Regions from separate parts of the Clostridium sp. CM041 genome, predicted to be linked through region 1. Evidence: a T-box and tRNA genes for the amino acid it is inferred to sense, from the RefSeq annotation. Region 1 holds a T-box; the other holds one or more tRNA genes.

Region 1 (7,230 bases):
AATAAAGCATTTACTCTTGCTGTTAGTTCTCGCGGGCTGAAAGGCTTAACAAGATACTCATCTGCTCCAAGGTTTAATCCTTGTATTCTATCTTCTAATGTACCCTTTGCCGTAAGCATAAATATATGCACTTCAGAGATCTTTCTTAGCACACCGCACACCTCTTCGCCAGATATGTCCGGTAGCATTAGATCCAAAATAACTAATCTGAATTCAATTTTTTCGAAAAGTTTTATGCCTTCCAGTCCCTTTGTGGTGCAATGTACTCTATAGCCTTCTTTTTCAAGATATGCTTTTAATATTTCTGAAACCTTTTCTTCATCTTCAATAATCAATATATTATCCATGTTTAATTACCCCTTCTTTAATCCTAATAGTTGATAGTTACACATTTTTATATTATAAAAGCTAAAAGGTTGTTAACCGTCCCCACTTATTTCTTCAATTAAAAGACAAATAATTGTTAACCGTCCCTCTTGTTTAAATTAAATTCCGATCATTATTATATTCCCCTTAGGTTTAGCATAATCGATATATACAGGAATTATAATATGAAAGTGAAATTCTGCAAGAAAAATCAATTGTCTAATGCTGTTATTACTATGATAACCGAAACTCATCCTAATATAAAGATATCCAAATCAAATATCTTTTAAAATACCATAAATGCAATATTCATCATTCAAAGGTTAATAAAGAGCTATTAGTAATCATGGATACTAAGATTTGTAATATGATAAAGTAAATTATAATCATAGAAAAAATTTATCAAAAACTTATGTAGTTGTTGTGAAGATTATCAATTTGGAATTATTTTGTGAAAATAAACTCCTCGTAAAACTTTAAAAACGGTTAACAATTATAACTAATAATTGTTAACCGTCCCCACTATGTTGTATGGTAAACATAAAATTCTCTTTCGTTTGCACGTCACAAAGGAGCAATTTTATGCTTTACTATTTTTAATTATGTACTTTCTATTTCACTCGTCTAGCTGATATAAAATCTGATCTTGTCATAGCTGAAACTTTAACCACATCTCCTGTACTAGGAGCATGTATATATGTATTATTCCCTACATATATACCTACATGATGGGGATTACCAACGCTTCCAAACAGCACCAAATCTCCAGATTGAAGGCTATTTCTAGACACTTGTACGCCATCCTTTATCTGATCAAAGGTTGTCCTTCCTATAGATACTCCAAAATGTGCATATACATATTGCGTAAATCCTGAGCAATCAAATCCCGCTGGCGATGAACCGCCCCATAAATATGGTGTGCCAAGAAAGTTAGAAGCATAGGCTATTATAGCATTACTTGATGGAGTAACTGCGCCTCTTGAAGGTGTAAATTTAGGTGATGCTTCATTTGCTTTTGTTATGTTTTTAGTTGCTAATATTTGTGGATTGCTTGTCCCTACTGGAAGAAGTTTTTCCTTGATATTTCGCTCAGCCAGTAATTTGTTTTGTGATTCTTTAGTTGCAATCATCTTATTTAACTTCTGCTTATTTTCTACTTGTAAACTCAATAATACCTTTTTTGTCTTGTTTAAATTTTGCTGTTTTTCATTTAATTCTTTTCTGGTATCTTCAAACTCATCCATTACTTTTTTATCATATTCTATAACGGTTTTTATATTTTCTACTCTTGATACAAAATCACCGAAACTCTCTGAATCAAGTATTATACTCGCATACCCATTAAACCCGTTTATGTACATGGTCCTCATCCTACTATTAAATACCTTCTGTTCTTTTTCAGCCTCTTTTTCAAACTGATTAATCTCCACTGCGGCACTTTCAATTGCCCTTTCAGTTTTAGATATTTTCTCTTTATTCTCTTCTGTTTTAGCCATGTTTTGTTGAATTTCATTATCAAATTCTTCTATTTTCATTTCGATTTTTTCTCTTTGTCCTTCAATTTTAGATAATGAGTCATTCTCCTGCACCTCTGCATTTGGTCCAACAGCTAATACAGTTACGTTTGAATTAAAAATTAATATCATCATAACTGCAAGATTTCTTAATGCATTCTTCATTAGTACATCCCCTTCATTGGTTTAGAATTTATAGCTTCCTAAGAAATATACCACAGATTTATGTATTTGTTATGAAAATTGTCCATTTTTATGCAATTGGGAAACATTACATAAAATAAACTTCTCATGAAACCTTACAAGTTATTTAACAATTATATCAATAGTTGTTAACCGTCCCCCACTTTGTCTGCAAAATTATTACCTAATTTATTAAAAAAATCCATTTTTATTAACACAAAAGTTGAGTTATAACATATTGCAGTGTATAATATTGTCGATTGGTAAGTTTTACAAGGAAGGAGAGTAAGAAATGAAAAAGAAAAATATTATTTCAATAATGCTTGTTAGTGCCCTATTTTTAAATTCAATATTTTTTTATTTTTTTAATAACAGTAAAATAAATGCTAATAAACTCAAAATTGAATCTTTAAGAATCGAATTTGATTCTCTAAAAGGTGAAAATCAGACTTTAACAAAGACAAATTATCAATTGATTGAAGCAGCTTCTAGCGTTTCAGAAAAAGTTAATAGGTTTAAATCATCTCCTTCGGAGCTGAAGTATTAACGACTTCAGAAGGAACTTTATACTTCTACTGAAGTTCTCTGTTTGTTCGGGGGTGTACTCCCACTTATAGAAGTTTGAGACTTCCTTCTGAAATGTCGTTAAACCTATTACAAATTAATATAGATAATATAGGTACATGAATATAAAAAAGGGAAGGTATTACCATGATAATTTCAATTATAGAAAAAAAGCACTCATTAAAATTCCTAATAGTAAAAATTGCTATTTTTACTTTATGTATTACTTCATTTTTAGGAGTAGCAGTTAGCCAAGTAACCGTTGTTTCAAGTAAACATCAACATAGTTTATTGTCGCATCAGATAGCTCAGATTCATGAGGACAATAAGAAGTTAAAATCACAAAATAAGATTCTCGAAAGTACTATCAAAAAGGATGAAGTCTTATATAAAGACAAATTAGATAATACCAAAATAGCTTATTTAACCTTCGATGATGGGGTATCTAGCAACACTTTACAAATTTTAAAAGTCCTAAAAAAATATAATATTAAGGCTACTTTTTTTGTAAATGGTCACCCTGAATCAAGATTTTTGTATAAACAAATTTCTGAGGATGGGCACACTTTAGCTAATCACACTTACAGTCATGATTATAATAGTATTTATGCATCGCCAGATAATTTTAAAAAAGACGTAAAAAAATTAGATTCGTTCCTTACAGAAATTACAGGTAAAAACCCTAGTCATATTTTAAGATATCCTGGTGGTTCTAATAATACTATTAGTCACAGTTACGGTGGCATGGAAATAATGAACTCTGTAATTAGTGAAATGAATAAGGATGGTTATAAATACTTTGATTGGAATGTTGATTCCAGTGATGCTTCCGCTTTTTGTCAGCACAAACATAAGATTATAGAATCAGTTTTAACTCAATCTAGTCGGACTAAACACGCCATTATATTAATGCATGATTTAAACCCAAAAACTACAACAGTTGAAGCCTTACCTGAAATTATTGAGGGTCTCAAAAATCAAGGTTTCATCTTTGATGTACTTTCTGAAGATACTTATTCACCACAATTTAAAGTAGTAAAATAGAAAATCTTACCTATTATTTATTTTATCGAAAACACCTAAATAACTTTATTTGCTACCTTGACATCTTTAGCGTAAGTGCTATAATTAATATAAATATAATAATTTAATACTACGAAGAGAAAAGTAAGCCATGGCACATTTACAGAGAAAGGATACCTTAGCTGGAAGTATTCTTAAATGAAATTAGCTGAAGACTACCTCTGAGTGACTTCAATAAAGTCCGGTAATTCCGTTATAATTATTAAGTGGTTTATTTTATAAACAATTTGGGTGGAACCGCGGGAAATTATAATCTCGTCCCAATTCTATAATTAGAATTGGGACGGGGTTTTTTTTATTTTATAAAAAATATAGGTTTAAAGAATTGTGCATAATATTTATGCTAGTGTTATTTCTCAAATATGACTTAACCCTATAAGATAAAAGAAAGGAGCAATACATATGATAAACATTAAATTAAAAGATGGTTCAATTAAAACTTATGAATCTGAAATGACTGTAATTGAAATTGCGAAAGATATTAGTGAGGGCCTTGCACGAGTTGCTTGTGCCGGAATGGTTAATGATGAAATCGTAGATTTACGTTATAAAATCACTAAGGACTGCGATGTTAGTATATTAACTTTTGATAGCGAAGAAGGTAAAAAAGCCTTTAGGCATAGTGCTACTCATATTTTAGCTCAAGCAGTAAAGAGATTGTTCCCTAGTACAAAACTTGCCATCGGACCTGCTATAGATGGGGGGTTCTACTATGATTTTGATAAACAAGATTCTTTCTCAGCAGATGAAATTAAACAAATCGAATTAGAAATGAAAAAGATTGTTAAAGAAGATCTTCCAATAGAAAGATTCGAGCTTGCAAGAGATGAAGCTATTGCTTTTATGGAAGAAAGAGATGAAAATTTCAAAGTTCAATTAATTGAAGACCTACCAGTTGACGCAAAATTATCATTCTACAAACATGGCGAATTTACAGATCTTTGTGCGGGACCACATTTAATGTCTACAAAGTATGTAAAGGCATTTAAACTTACTCAAGTTGCAGGAGCTTACTGGAGAGGTAACGAGAAAAACAAAATGCTTAGCCGTATATACGGAACTGCCTTCACTAAAAAATCCGATTTAGATGCCCATATAGAGAAGATGGAAGATGCTAAAAAAAGAGACCATAACAAGCTTGGCCGTGAACTAAAATTCTTTACAACATCAGATGTTATAGGTCAAGGTTTGCCTCTACTTATGCCTAATGGCGCAAGGGTAATCCAATTATTACAACGTTTTGTTGAAGATGAGGAAGAAAAAAGAGGTTATGTTTTAACTAAGACTCCTCTTATGGCTAAGAGCGATTTATATAAAATGTCTGGTCACTGGGATCATTATAAAGATGGAATGTTTGTCCTTGGTGATGAATCTAAAAATGAGGAAGTCATGGCACTTCGCCCAATGACATGCCCATTCCAATTTACAATTTATAATGCAGATCAAAAGAGTTATCGTGACCTTCCAATTAGATATGGGGAGACTTCAACTTTATTTAGAAATGAATCTTCCGGTGAAATGCATGGTCTTATGAGAGTACGTCAGTTCACTATTTCAGAGGGTCATTTAGTTGTTACCCCTGAACAATTAGAAGAAGAATTTAAAGATGTTATAAATTTAATTAACTATGTAATGAAAACACTTGGAATCGAAAATGATATTACTTACAGATTCTCTAAATGGGATCCAAAAAATAAAGATAAGTATATTAACAATCCTGAGGCTTGGGCAGAAACCGAATCGAAGATGAAAGATATACTAGATCACTTAGGAATAAATTATAAAACAGCTATTGGTGAAGCTGCTTTCTACGGTCCTAAGCTTGACCTTCAATTCAAAAATGTTCATGGTAAAGAAGATACTATAATTACAGTGCAAATTGACTTCGCACTGCCAGATAGATTTGACATGACTTATATTGATAAAGATGGAGTTAAAAAGCGTCCATATGTTATCCATAGAACTTCTATTGGTTGCTATGAGCGAACACTTGCAATGCTTATCGAAAAATATGCTGGTGCCTTCCCAACTTGGCTTGCACCACTACAGGTTAAGGTATTACCTATTTCTGAAAAATATCATGATTATGCAGAAAAGGTAGTTGCAAAGCTTAAGGAATCAAGAATCAGATCCTCTGCAGACTTTAGAGCAGAAAAAATCGGCTACAAGATTCGTGAAGCTCGTAATGAAAGAGCCCCTTTCCTATTAATAGTTGGTGAAAAAGAGGCAGAACTAAATGAAGTCTCTGTTAGAAGCCGCAAAAATGGTGATGAAGGTGCAACTTCTTTAGACTCATTTATTTCAAGAATTAAAGAAGAAATAGAAACTAAACTATTATAATTAAAAAAAAGCAAGTACAGGATAAAATCTTGTACTTGCTTTTTTCATTAACTTTTATTTATTAATTTTAAATGAACTTTTTAAAGATGCTATTCTGTTAAACACTATTTTATCATCGGTTGTGTATCTAGAATCTACATTAAAATATCCATGTCTGAAGAATTGAAATTTATCTTGTGGTTTTGAATTCTTCATATTTGGTTCTATAAACCCTTGTAATATTTCTATAGAATCCGGATTTATTTGATCTATGAAAGTTTTTCCTTCTTCTTGCTTCTCATCTAAAATTAAAGGCTCATATAACCTAAATTCTGCAGGCACTGCATTTACTACATCTACAAAGTGAATTGTTCCTTTAACTTTTCTCCCTGTAAATCCACTACCACTCTTAGTTTCTGGGTCATAAGTACAATGAATTTCACATATATTTCCGTCAGCATCTTTAATCATTTCATTACATTTTATAAAGTATGCTCCCTTAAGCCTTACTTCGTTACCTATGAACAATCTAAAGTATTTCTTAGGTGGATTTTCCATGAAATCTTCTCGTTCTATATATATTTCTCTTGAGAATGAGACCTGACGAGTTCCCATTTCTGGATTCTCTTGATTATTTTCAATTTCAAGCATTTCCACTTGAGCTTCTGGGTAATTTGTAATAACTACTTTTAATGGTCTTAAAACTGCCATAGTTCTAAGCGCCTTTGGGCTTAAATCTTCTCTTATAAAGTGCTCTAGCATTTGTCCATCTACAGTGCTGTTACCTTTTGCAACGCCAATTTCTCTGCAAAAATTGCGTATAGCTTCTGGTGTGTAGCCACGACGCCTTAGTCCTGCTATAGTTGGCATACGTGGGTCATCCCAAGCATCTACAATTCCTTCGTCTACTAATTGCTTAAGATTTCTTTTACTCATTACTGTATTTGTTATATTTAATCTTGCGAACTCTATTTGTCTTGGCTTACTTTCCATTTCGCATTGATTTACTACCCAATCATATAATGGACGATGATCTTCAAACTCTAAAGTACAAATTGAATGTGTAATACCCTCAATTGCATCTTCTATTGGATGCGCATAATCATACATAGGATAAATACACCATTTATCTCCTGTATTATGATGCACCGCATGAGATATACGATAAATTATTGGATCTCTCATGTTTATATTAGGAGAA
Region 2 (7,230 bases), 330 kb from region 1:
GTATATACATTATTTATCTAAATAAAAAATACACTTACCCATATTGAATAACTGTATTTTTCTGTTACCTAATCTTCCTTAAGACTATTTATTAACAAAACTCTTATAAACATTTATATTATCTAGAGACCTTATTCTTTCTGAAAATTTGCCTTCCTTTGTATCTCCTAAAGCTTTATTCATATCATACATTCTTGCATCCATTATATCTAAATGATGTAGCATTTCCGCTTCTGGTATCATAGGTTTTTTAGGGCTTCCATATTCTGCTTCATAATGATGAGCTAGCACCATATGCTGTAACAACATAGATACTTCAGTATCTGCTTTAACCTCAAGACTCGCCGTTTCTATCATTTTAATTCCTTGAACTATATGACCTAAAAGTTGACCCTCTACTGAATACTCGCTTACAATTCCAAGTTCACTAGCATTCATTTCATATATTTTACCAATATCATGAAGTATTATACCTGCATATAGCAAATCTGTATTTAGAAAGGTGTAAATTTCGCTTAATTTTTCTCCTGCCTTAAGCATGGTGATTGTGTGATATAACAGACCCGATCTTATTGAGTGATGGTTAGACTTCGCAGCTGGATAATGCATTAGCTTTTTCTCATTATGCCCTAAAATATTGGTAACTATATTTTGAATATCTATATTTTTGATTTTAGATAAATAATTTAAAATATTATCATACATTTTTTCCGGTGAATACGGCGCCACTGCAACATAATCACAAATGTTTACTTCATCTTTTTCCTCAGTTAGTCTTATTGCTTCAACTTTTAATTGAAGCTTTCCTCTCCACTCATTTACTGTGCCCTTAATTTTCACTAAGATGCTTTGTTTAAATGTATCTTCTAATTTTTCATTCCATTCCCAAAGTTTTGCATTTATATCGCCGGTGGCATCTCCTAAATTAAAATCCAAATATTTATTTGTGTTACTATTGTTAGAAACCTTGCTATCTACAGATTTTATAACATAAAAACCTTCAATCCTATCACCTTTCTTCATTCCACTTATCTTCTTCATTTCCATATTTATCTCCTTATATTGTAATAAACTTATTATATCTAATACATTATGCCGATACAAGTGCTTAATATCTATATGTCAATCAATTAAATTACATAACTTTAATATATATTTTAATTATACATCAATATTGTTTATAAATTTTAGAAATCTTTAAGTTAAGAAATATTTTTAAATTCACTTTTTTAATTATGATAAATTGGATATAAAAAATGAATGTATGATTTAATAAAAATCATACATTCATCTATAATATTAATTATTCCTGGTTTATATTAAATATACTTATTTTACTACTCTTTTTCCTATTATAAAATTACTTTTATAATATCCAGTTAATTCAGATATTTTTACAACATCACCAGTTTTGGGAGATTGTATAAATTTATTATTACCAATATATATTCCCGCGTGAGATGCTTGGGAAGGCGATGCTGGATTTGTCCTAAAGAATACCAAATCACCTTTTTTGAGACTATTTATATTAACTGAGGTACCTACATTTATTTGGTCCATAGTCGTTCTAGGTAGATTTATACCTATGTTTTTATAAGCATATTGTATAAGACCTGAACAATCAAAACCACCACTTACATATTTGCCATTAGAATTAAACTTCGCTGGTGTTGTACCACCCCATAAGTATGGCATTCCTAAAAACGTGTTTAATTGTGAGATTAAACTCTCTATATTTTTTGTTGCAGTACCTTGTTGTCCATTTGAGTCATTTTCTATGACATCACCTCTACTTGGAGTGTCATTACCTAGGCTTACGTAAGTTTTAGCTATATATCCCCATTGTCCATTATACTTGATTTTATAAAAATCATTTTGTGTTCCATACAAATCCACTTTTGCATTTATTTTTATTGTGCCCATGATATTATTACCCATAGACGACGTTTTTCTTACATTTAAACTTGATGCTGTAATATTACCACTTCCAGTAATCACACTGCTTGTACTATCTGTATTTGTGCTTGTGTTTGTATCCTGTGCTGTTGCGGCCTTCACATATTGCTCACTTACATAACCTGTTTTGCCACCATAATTTATCTTACAAAATCCGTTTGATTTTTCATACATTGTCACTTTAGTTCCGCGTGTAATAACATTAGCAACAGAATAATTTATCCCGAATCCTGTTCTTACATTTAAATAATCTGTTGTTATTGTTCCTGTCGTCCCTGCTCCATTTGCTGTACTTGTAGAACCAGACGTATTTGCCGATATTTTTATATATGAGCTATGTACATATCCAGTTTGTCCTTTATAATTTATTTTATAGAACTCCCCTTCTTTACCAAGTGTCTCTACCTTCGTATCTCTTGCAAGAGAAGCTATAATTGATGATGAAATTGATGATTTTTGCCTGACATGTAATGAACTTGCGGTCACTGTTCCATTATCAGCGAATACAACATGTGAACCCGCCATAGTTAATAACATGGCTATAAAAGCTACTCTTTTTTTCATATGCTTACCTCCTATATTTTAAATGAATAAAAATTATAGAAATATATAAATTATTTCTAATGTAAATTCTTTTCTCCTAGAGATTTACTTGCATTTTTGTTCTCTGCAATATTTTCTAGAAAATATTTTGGAAATTTAGCTTACTACTTATTATAACTAGTACTTTTCATATTTTTACATCAATCTTCCCCTTTAATTTAAGACTATTACTAATGTCACAAATTTTTCCTTTTTTTGTACAATACCATTGTAACAGAAAATAATAATTTTTTATATAATATAATTTATAAAAAACCACTGATTATCATGACTTTTACCTGTATCTTACTTATTAGGTCAAATAAAACGAGGATATAATTATACAAATAATAAGACTCCTCCTTGAAAATATTCTGAAATAAATGATACACTAAAAAAGTAGTTAAGATATAACTCTCAACTACTTTTTACTATCCTTTTAAATTATAATCCTCGATGCTTAAACGTCGTTAAATCATCACCTGTGGTGCTGCAACAGCTACAAAGGAGCTGCATTAACGACTTCAGAAGGACGTTTATACTCCCTTTGAAGTTTTCTCTTTGTTATGGTATGTAATTCCCACTTATAGAAGTGGGAGACTTTCCTTCTGAAATGTCGTTAAAAGTTCTTGCCACAAGCAACAACTCGTTTGTTACCTTTTATTAATTTACTTTTATCTATTCCAACTTTCACTTTTATCTTTTTCATTTATATTCAACCTCACCTTATATATAATTACACTTCTAGTGCTAATAAAACATGATCGTTTCCTCTTATTTGTTCTGTCTATCAGTATTATTACCCAATATTTGTAATATTAATCAATCTATTAAATATAAAAGCCTGGAGATAAATTTCTCTACCCTCAAGCTATGTTTTACTATATTTCCATTCATTTACTATTCCACTTTATAAATCACTGTCTGTCTACTTTACTATGCTGAACGCACAAAAAAGCACCAGCAGTTATGCCAGTGCTAAAAAATATTTGTTTCCATATTACAAACTTGGAGCTGAAAAAGGGGATCGAACCCTCGACCTACGCGTTACGAGTGCGTTACTCTACCAACTGAGCTATTTCAGCATACACAAAACAATTTAAACTAATACCTATACATATTTTTATTTAGTTGAAGCCCATTTATATCTTTAAATGAATTAGTAGCAATCATAATAATATCAACTAATACCCATATTCCAAAACCACCAAAGGTTAAAATCATTAAAATTCCCGTACCTATTTTACCTACATAAAATCTATGAATACCAAATACCCCAAGAAAAATACACATCAATAAAGCAACTAACCAGTTTTTTTCACTAATAATCTGTTCACCAGTCGTATTAGGTTGAATTAATAAATTAATCCCACATATTTTACAAAAATTAGAGCTATCTTCATTTTGAGATCCACAACTAGGACAGAACATTAAATCACCCTTTTTAGCTTACTTTGAATGCCTTTCTTACATTTTATCATATATGGTATCATTTTACTATACGTATAGGATAAGTGTTTTTAAAATAATTATGATTCTTAAAGTAAAAAGGAGTGACGAAAACGCCACTCCAAGCTATAACGACATATCTTTCACACAATTAAGTTTTTTCATATACTCGCTTTCAACAGAATCTATATCCCTCTCATTTGATTTTTTAACAAAAACGTCATTGTTAATTTGTGGAATTGAATTTGGCATAGCACCTTTAAAAAGCTCTCCAACTATATTACCTATATAATTTTTAACTTCAGGGTTATCTAAAATATTTGCAATATCTACTGTATCTAGCTTCTTAACTTTATTGCCGTAGTCCCTGTAAAATCTCAGGGCCTGCTTTATAAGTTTAGAATTATTAATACCTTTCTTCTCCATATTGCTCACATAATTAATTAAGTCTTTATCTGTTTCCTCTCCTAGATTTGATGATACAGTTTTACGGAGTGCTCCCATAATTATTGACCTGCTACTGTAGTTGCAGCAACTTCTTTATTTCCATCTAAGTATTCAAGCACTAGCAATTCTTTATATCTTTCAGCGAACAGTATAGAATTTGCACATTGAGGGTTTTTATTGTCTATGAGCTTTGGCTCAGTTTTTATGAACTCTGTTTGTAAATATTCTAGTAGTAACCTTGAAGGTCCGCCTATTATTCTTATATCTTTACAAGTATTCGGTTTAAAAGAGCTATTAATTGAACTTATTGCTTTCTCCACATATGGTCTTAACACTAAATCTTTAATGTCTTTTAATACATTTGCTTCCCCAAAAGGTAATTCGTCATCTTCTAAATATTCGATAGCATCTGATATATCATAATTACCATCAGATCCGTCAGCAGAGTTGAACTTAGTGAGTAATGCTTCTATCGTTGGCTCAAACCCATGTTGTGCAAAACTGCTAGCCTTAGTCATTCCAAGCACCTTGTTACCAAATTCATCTTTCTCATATTTCCAATGAGATACATCTAAAGTACCACCACCAAAGTCAAGTAATAACATAGGATAGGTAAATGTTTCCATTGTTTCAGCGCTTAATGTACCTCCTTGTTTAAATACTTGTACATCTAATATTTCTATATCATATGTTATATTATTTATTGTTATAGATTGCTTTTCCATCTTCTTTATTTCATTTTTAAGTGGACTGCTGTGATCTATATAATATTCTGCGGGAAGTCCCACAGCGAGTCTTACCTTTATTTTAGTTTCCCCTTTAAAACTTAGTGCAATAGCGTTAAGCAGGTTTAACTTATAATGATCGGACATATATTTGTTAGATTCCATGTTAAGCTTGCCTTCTTTATTACCTACGGTGTATAACTTTCCATTCCAAGTGATGTTACTTATTCCAGTAGCCCTAGAACCATGTTTGCTTACAGCAGACACTCTACTAGCAAAAATTACATTGGTACTTGTTTTTGTAAATGTATTTCCTATGTCAACAGTTAGTACAGATTCTAACTCTTTCTTTAATATAGGATATTTTTTTGATATTTCTGTTAAGTTCATTTATTTTCCCTCCTAAATTTTTCTAATTATTTCTTATTGGTATATATTCTATATTATGTATTAATATCCTTCTTTTGTAATGACATATTTATAAATATATTTATAAACCTATTTATAGATGTTTATCTACATACTTGTAAATATATAAATAGATTTATATATTTATATATTTATTTACAAATGTAAACATATATATATCTACATTAAAGAATATATCCTTAATAGCTCACTAGTCATATCAACCTCTCCCACAATATATACTCAAATAAAAATAGGATAACAAAATTTTTAAATTTTGTTATCCTATCATAATTTATCTAGCTTAGTAGATAAATCTACTTTAATGTATTCTTACTCTCTATGAATTACATCAAGTCTTGCAAATTTACTGAATTGGCCTATCCATGCAAGTTTTACTGTGCCTATAGGACCATTCCTTTGTTTTGCTATTATAAGTTCTGCTACATTTTTATCTTCCGTTTCCTCATTATAATACTCATCTCTATATAAGAACATAACAAGGTCAGCATCCTGCTCAATAGAACCTGACTCTCTAAGATCAGATAACATAGGCCTATGGTCTGTTCTTTGCTCTGGCGCACGCGATAGCTGTGATAATGCTATAACAGGGCACTGCATCTCCTTCGCAAGAGCTTTAATAGATCTTGATATTTCTGATACTTCTTGTTGTCTGCTTTCTGTATTGCTACCAGTCATAAGTTGAAGATAATCTATAACTATAAGATCTATGCCATGCTCCATTTTTAATTTTCTACATTTTGAACGCATATCCATAACAGAAGTTCCTGCTGTATCATCAATGAATATTTTAGCAGCAGCAAGCGGTCCGGATGCTTTTGCTATATTTTCCCAGTCCCTATCTTCCAAATCACCATGTCTGAGCTTTGACATGTCAACATTTGCTTCTGAACAAAGCAGTTTATAAGAAAGTTGTTCCTTAGACATTTCCAGGGAGAATACAGCTACACTTTTCCCTTGCCTAAGAGCTGCATACTCTGCTAAATTTAGTGCAAAGGTAGTTTTACCCATAGACGGCCTTGCAGCAATAAGAATCATATCACCCTTTTGAAATCCAGCGGTTTTATCATCAAGTTCTGGGAACCCACTAGATATTCCTGTTGTTTCCCCTTTATTATTAAATATTCTTTCTATTTCTAAGAACCCTCGCTCTAGAACTGTGTTCATTGGTTCAAAATCACCTGCATTTTTTTTCTGTGATATGTTAAATACTTTTTGCTCTGCAAGATCCATTACAGCTTCTACATCATCTTGCTTATTATAACAATTTTCCATAATCTCAGTAGAAGCTCTAATAAGTTTTCTTAAAGTAGATTTATCTTCTACAATTTTTATGTACGAACTTAAATTAGCTGTGGAGGGTATTGAGTTACTTATCTCTGAAATATAAGTAATTCCCCCTGATGCTTCTAATTTTTCAGAAGAACGTAAATGCTCGAGTAAAGTAATCATGTCAATGGGCGTATCTTTTTGATATAAATCAAAAATAGCGCTAAATATAACCTTATGAGAATCTCTGTAAAAATCATCACTTTTTAAAACTTCTACTACTCGTGATATCGCGGTTTTATCTATAAGCATTGATCCAATTACTGATTGTTCTGCTTCTAAATTATAAGGTAAACTTCTAAGAGGTGTATCC

What was found. The T-box of region 1 lies ahead of thrS (threonine--tRNA ligase). A T-box ahead of a tRNA ligase gene usually reads a tRNA of that ligase, here a tRNA-Thr.
Region 2: it has a tRNA-Thr gene. The T-box ahead of thrS (threonine--tRNA ligase) is inferred to sense a tRNA for this amino acid. The anticodon was not compared.

The regions. Positions count from the first base shown of each region.
Region 1 is NZ_CM143648.1:2,744,001-2,751,230, reverse strand. It holds gene ACWJJT_RS13040 (response regulator transcription factor) at 1-347, opposite strand, end outside; gene ACWJJT_RS13035 (C40 family peptidase) at 978-2,045, opposite strand; gene ACWJJT_RS13030 (hypothetical protein) at 2,356-2,610, shown strand; gene ACWJJT_RS13025 (polysaccharide deacetylase family protein) at 2,775-3,671, shown strand; T-box leader at 3,774-3,976, shown strand; gene thrS (threonine--tRNA ligase) at 4,113-6,050, shown strand; gene ACWJJT_RS13015 (glutamine--tRNA ligase/YqeY domain fusion protein) at 6,105-7,230, opposite strand, start outside.
Region 2 is NZ_CM143648.1:2,418,500-2,425,729, reverse strand. It holds gene ACWJJT_RS11330 (3'-5' exoribonuclease YhaM family protein) at 85-1,047, opposite strand; gene ACWJJT_RS11325 (C40 family peptidase) at 1,330-2,520, opposite strand; tRNA gene ACWJJT_RS11320 (tRNA-Thr) at 3,548-3,623, opposite strand; gene ACWJJT_RS11315 (TM2 domain-containing protein) at 3,643-3,969, opposite strand; gene ACWJJT_RS11310 (hypothetical protein) at 4,114-4,491, opposite strand; gene ACWJJT_RS11305 (ParM/StbA family protein) at 4,494-5,549, opposite strand; gene ACWJJT_RS11300 (replicative DNA helicase) at 5,901-7,230, opposite strand, start outside.